Regions from separate parts of the Ureibacillus thermophilus genome, predicted to be linked through region 1. Evidence: riboswitches for the same ligand, from Rfam matches in the RefSeq annotation. Region 1 holds a riboswitch; the other holds the start of a gene.
What was found. A riboswitch is a leader RNA that binds a small molecule or an ion and turns the genes downstream of it on or off. The one in region 1 is predicted to bind cobalamin.

Region 1 (3,179 bases):
TCTAAAACATTATCAGGTACAGCACGGCCTAAATTGATAGAACTCAAATTGCAAACAACAAAATCACCAGCTTTATATTTTTTTACAATTATATTTTCGTTTTCGATATATTCTTCAATAAATTCTGTTGGAGATTGATTTTGCGCAATTTCCGTACATAAATTTGAACAGTAGATCATACCTTGATGGGAATTGGCATTTTGGCGGTTGACTTCATCACGATAAAACATAAACGGTGCGCCAGTTTCTAATTGGGATCTCATGATTCGCTTCATAATATCTATTGCTGGAATTCTTTTTTTGGAAGAAAGATTGGCTTGAATACATTCTTGATACTTTTTACGCCACTGTCCATCGCCCTTCTTTTCATCATAGAAGTCTTCTAGCGAGTAACCCATCACTTGTTTCACTTCATATGGATCAAATAAATACCAATCTCCCCGTTTTTCTACCTGTTCCATAAAATAATCGGGTATACATACTCCTGTATATATGTCATACGCACGCAACCGTTCATCACCATTATTGAGTTTCAAATCAAGGAAATCTTCTATATCACGATGCCATACATCTAAATACACACTAATAACGCCTTTTCTTGTACCAAGCTGATCAACACTGACTGCTGTATTATTTAATTGCTTAATCCATGGTATAACACCACTTGACATGCCCTTGTATCCTTTGATGGAACTACCTCTTGCACGAATTTTCCCCATATAAACACCGATACCGCCTCCATTTTTAGAAAGCTGGGCAACATCGCTATTACTATCATAGATTCCTTGTAAGCTATCATTTACAGTATCAATAAAGCAGCTAGATAACTGCCCATGTGTTTTTCCGGAATTTGCAAGTGTTGGGGTCGCAACAGTCATATACAGATTGCTTAAAGCCCAATACGCTTCTTTTACATACTCATTTCTCATGGATTTATCTTCGTCTTGCATAAGGTACATCGCAATAATCATCCAGCGTTCTTGTGGCAATTCATAAACATTTTTCTCATAATCCTTTGCTAAATAACGGGTTGCCAAAGATAGAATAGCTGGATATGTAAATAACAAATCCTGTTTAGGTTCAATAACTGATTCAAAATACTCAATGTCTTGTTTTGTATATTTCATTAATAACTTTTCGGAATAGATTCCTTTTTCGGTCAATATCCGAATCAAATCATAAAACGATCCATAAGTACGATTATGATTAAATTCATATCCTCTGTTTCTTGCTGCTTTATAATAAAGATTTTGTAAAAAAATTCTTGCTGCAATATAGGTCCATTCTGTATTTGCTTCATCAATATTTTCAAGAGCATACTTAATTAAAATATCTGCATCTCTCTCATCGAATGGATTGGTTACTCCTGCTTTTCGAATCTTCTCTTTGTATTGGTCTGATGCCAACTTGAAATCATTAAAAATACGATCGATGAATTCAGAAAGTGTTTCCTGTTCAATACTTTGATTTCTTGTCACCTTAATTCCTCCCTAAAAATAAAAAATCCGTCATTCTCGGGGAATAGACGGAAAAAGGAAGAATACGACAGAAATAAAACATATGTAAAATATATCTTTTCCTATCGTTTCTCCTTCTCACACCCCGAAGAATAGAAACTACAAAGTATGGCAGGTCTCCTGGCTCGTGTATCCTCCTACTATAGCCCTTCCCGTATCGTCACCTTTCAGTAAATCGATACAGTGGTTTGCTAATTCGTCCACACTTACAGTTGCGGGGGCAGCTCCAGATTCTCACTGGATTCCCTATTAAGGTATTAAAAATTACCACCATAACTTTATACTCAACATTTTGTGTTATTAAATTTTAAACTACACAATATATAGTGTATGTTATCATATAAAATTCATGCTTACAATCTTAAAAAGTAAATCTAAAATATTTACAAATCGTTTTCATCTAGTATTCTCTTAACTAACTTGCCATATATATAAATTTGGGCTATCTATAAACTATTTATTTAGTTTTTCCATAAGATTTGCTGATAAAAGGGATTTCTTCGGTTTTAGTTAATTTATTCGCTTCAATTGCCATTACAAAAAATACATTCGCTAAAAGTCCTAAAAACTGAAACAAAATTTCCGGCACTTCTCTCTCTTCGCTTACTTTGTGTAAAGCACGATAGCTCTTTTTCGCTTCACTTCGACAAATATGCAATCGCGTCGCCAACTCAGAACCTTGTGGCAAAACGAATTGCTTATTTGTCTCGCCTGCTCGTTCGACAAAATCATCATATACAGATTCCAGCCACATTAAATCTTCTTCTGTAATCGCTAAACGACCTCTTACAGATCCATTTGCATGATAAGCTAACGGTTGGATTTTTCTTAAAATTTGAGTGATTTCTTCAAACTTATGTTCATTTTTGCTTACACTTATGCAATCTCCTATTTTTGTCGTTAAGCTGTCTGTCATAATTTCATAATCTACCAAGCAACTTTTCTCCCGCATAAACGGATAACTAATATAACGCCAGTCTTTTGCCATAGATATCTTCCCTCCCAAAAAGAAAAACTGCTGATTAGTATATCCGATGTGGTGCAATCATGTAAAGTTTTGTTATACTATTGCATTTATTAAATGATTTATGCTAGATTATAGTTAATTTCATATCGAGGGTGTTTAAGTGCTCTTCTTGGAAGAGGTAAAAGGAAAACTAGTGAAAATCTAGTACAGCCCCCGCTACTGTGAGGATGGATGAAACTAACAGTAACCACTGAATGTTACATTCGGGAAGGGTTAGGAGTAAGAGGAAGTCCGAGTCAGGAAGCCTGCTTAAACACTTTGCAAACGTCTTTTCGGGTGGGAAAAGAACGGGTGCAAGCAAGTTATGCTTTTTTGTGCTTTTTAACGCTTTCACGCCTGTATTCCCACTTGGGATATAGGCTTTTTATTTTGGTTTAATGTGTGGCCACACTAAACATATAAAAAATTTTATAGAAAAGGAGATTTGTGATGAATCAATTCACCAAATTGCTACTACCCATATTGCTTTTATTATTTTTAACAGCTTGTAATACCGATACTGCCAATAATGATGATGAAAATTCGACAAATCAACCATCCGAACAAGCTAAACAATCGGCTTATCCGCTGACGGTGACAGATGGCCGTGGTAAGGAAATTACCATTTCGGAAAAACCGAAACGTATTGTTTCGAC
Region 2 (3,179 bases), 1.2 Mb from region 1:
TAGGCGGTTCAAAAGTGCATAACTCTATCAGCGGTAATGCCCATTTCCGTGCTCCTTCTGAAGAAGAAGCGATTCAACAAATTAGAAGATTATTAAGCTACTTACCGCAAAACTATAAAGAAAAACCAATTCGTTTGCCACGTCCAGAAGGCGATGATTGGCGTCCTGAATTAATTGACGTTGTGCCAATCGAACCAACTCGTCCATATGATGTTCGTAAAGTAATTGAGCAAGTGGTGGATGAAGGTTCCTTCATGGAAGTGCATTCAGAATTTGCGAAAAACATCGTCGTTGGATTTGCACGCATTGGAGGTTATTCAGTAGGGCTTGTATGTAACCAGCCTAAAGCTTTAGCTGGAGGACTTGATATCGATTCATCCGACAAAGCGTCCAGATTCATTCGCACTTGCGATGCATTCAATATTCCAATCATTACATTTGAAGACGTGTCAGGATTCTTCCCAGGCGTTAAACAAGAACATGGCGGTATCATCCGTCACGGTGCAAAAATCTTGTATGCTTATTCTGAAGCAACAGTGCCAAAAATTACTGTAATTTTACGTAAAGCATACGGCGGTGCATACGTGGCATTGAACTCTAAATCCATCGGTGCCGACCTTGTATTTGCTTGGCCAAATGCAGAAATCGCTGTAATGGGTGCTGCGGGTGCGGCAAATATCATCTTTGCAAACGAAATTGCCAATTCCCCAGATCCAGAAAAAACACGCCAAGAAAAAATTGAAGAATATAAAGAAAAATTCGCAAATCCTTACGTTGCTGCTTCACTTGGAATGGTGGATGACGTCATCGATCCAAGAGAAACGCGCATTAAGTTAATTCAAGGATTAGAAATGCTTGAAAATAAAGAAGAATCAAGACCTAAGAAAAAACACGGAAATATTCCGCTATAATCCAATGCATACGAACATTTGTAGTACAAGCCAATCCCGGTTTGTACTACTTTTTTTCTAAAAATTTTAAATAGGTTATCTATTTTGATACAAAAGAAAGCAAAAATCTTCATTTTGTAATGGCTGAAAGAAAAAATGAGTTGTCAAATTTTTAATTCTATTTAGAAAGATATAGAAATTTTTGAATCTATATGCTACAATGCTATTAAATTTCAACAATTGAATATTCCATACGGTGCTAATGAAAATTAGCTTAATAGGGAAACTAGTGAAAATCTAGTGCGGTCCCGCCACTGTGAAGAGGAGCTCAAAATCAAATGCCACTGTGAAAATGGGAAGGCGATTTTGAAGCGATGAATCTAAGCCAGGAGACCTGCCGTATGGAGTGGATGGTAGTGTCCTACGAGGATAGGTACACGAATAGGCATCATACTAGCATTATGCGTATCGTTATGCCTTGTTGTGGGACACTGCTATTTTAGCAGTGTTTTTTTATTATTCATATATTTTTTTAGGAGGGTTTTTATGAACATTTCGTTTAAAAAGCCAATTTATTTTTTAGCATTATTGTTGTTGGTTCCTAAGCCTGCCTTTGCTATGCACATCATGGAAGGTTTTTTGCCGGCAGAATGGGCTGTCTTTTGGTGGCTCGTAACATTACCTTTTCTAATAATAGGGTTAAAGAAAATAAGCAATCTTATAAAGGATCATTCTGAGACAAAATTATTGCTGGGTTTATCCGGAGCATTCGCATTCGTTTTATCCGCTTTAAAAATTCCTTCCGTTACAGGGAGTTGTTCTCATCCTACCGGGGTGGGTTTAGGAACGATTTTATTTGGTCCTTTTGTAATGAGTGTTCTAGGTAGTATTGTTTTGCTGTTTCAATCATTGCTATTGGCGCATGGGGGGTTAACGACGCTTGGTGCCAATGCATTTTCTATGGCTGTTGCCGGTCCTTTTATTGCATATGGAGTATTTAAGGGGGCGCAAAAGATCGGTCTAACGTTTACATTTGCAGTCTTTTTGGCTGCCTCATTAGCTGATTTAGGCACTTACGTCATTACATCTATTCAACTTGCACTTGCTTTTCCCTCTGAAGTGGGTGGTATATTTGCTTCATTTGTCAAATTCGCTAGCGTCTTTGCAATTACTCAAATTCCTTTAGCGATTGTAGAAGGGTTGCTTTCAGTCATGGTGATGAATTTCTTGGTGAAATATAACGTAAATGAATTAAAGTTGCTTCAAGTGTTAAACAAAACTCAGGAGGCGAAATAGATGTTAAAAAATAACGCATTTATCTTATTTATTACGATAGCTTTGATTTGCATTCCGCTGATGTTCAATGGAAATGCAGAATACGGCGGTGCAGACGGGGAAGCGGAAGAATTGATCACAGAGCTGAACGAATCCTATAAACCTTGGTTTTCTAGTATATGGGAACCTCCTAGTGGTGAAATCGAAAGTTTATTATTCGTCTTGCAAGGAGCTGCCGGTGCTGGGTTTATCGGTTATTTTATAGGATATATGAGAGGCCGGAATAGGGGCGGAAATGCTGAGATACCGAAATGAGAATGCTGGAATTTTACGCTTATCATTCACCATTAAGAAACATACATCCGATTGAAAAAATAGTATTTGCATTGATTCCTTTAATACTTAATATCCTGTTTCAAAATATATACACGTCTTTATTCATATTTTTCATCATGGTTGTGATTACCATAATTTTTGGCAAAATTCCTGTTCGTATATATTGGAAGTTATTGTTAATTCCCGTCACTTTTTTATTATCAAGTATACTGGTTATTTTACTCAGCTTTACCGAAAGCCCTTTAGAAGGAGCAATTTTTCAATCCATCATTGGTCCCGTTGTTATTTCAATCATGAAGGAAAGTATTGAAAAGGCCTTGACTTTATTTTCTGTTTCCTTATCGAGTATCAGTTGCTTGTACTTCTTAATCTTAACGACAACCATTCAGGATGTTCTGTTTGGTTTACAGTGCTTGAAAGTTCCGCAGGTTTTGTTGGATTTAATCGCATTAATCTATCGATTTATATTTTTATTTCTGGATTCAAGCAGGACAATATTTCTTGCACAAAAAGCAAGATTGGGACATGGTTCATCTATCAAAACGATAAAGTCGATTGGACTTATTATTAGCGCTTTATTTGTTAAGGTATTCCATGAAATGAAAGATTTAAACAACGCAGTCAATGCAAGAAGTTTAAATAGTTATATGGCTGTTATTGCAAGAACAATTCCATTTT

Region 2: another riboswitch for cobalamin. It lies ahead of DKZ56_RS09680 (energy-coupling factor ABC transporter permease); the one in region 1 lies ahead of DKZ56_RS03640 (ribonucleoside-diphosphate reductase subunit alpha).

Annotation. Positions count from the first base shown of each region.
Region 1 is NZ_CP036528.1:740,350-743,528, reverse strand. It holds gene DKZ56_RS03640 (ribonucleoside-diphosphate reductase subunit alpha) at 1-1,433, opposite strand, end outside; cobalamin riboswitch at 1,611-1,808, opposite strand; gene DKZ56_RS03635 (hypothetical protein) at 1,975-2,505, opposite strand; cobalamin riboswitch at 2,626-2,811, shown strand; gene DKZ56_RS03630 (ABC transporter substrate-binding protein) at 2,974-3,179, shown strand, end outside.
Region 2 is NZ_CP036528.1:1,959,155-1,962,333, forward strand. It holds gene DKZ56_RS09675 (acyl-CoA carboxylase subunit beta) at 1-911, shown strand, start outside; cobalamin riboswitch at 1,128-1,306, shown strand; gene DKZ56_RS09680 (energy-coupling factor ABC transporter permease) at 1,437-2,186, shown strand; gene DKZ56_RS09685 (energy-coupling factor ABC transporter substrate-binding protein) at 2,187-2,480, shown strand; gene cbiQ (cobalt ECF transporter T component CbiQ) at 2,477-3,179, shown strand, end outside.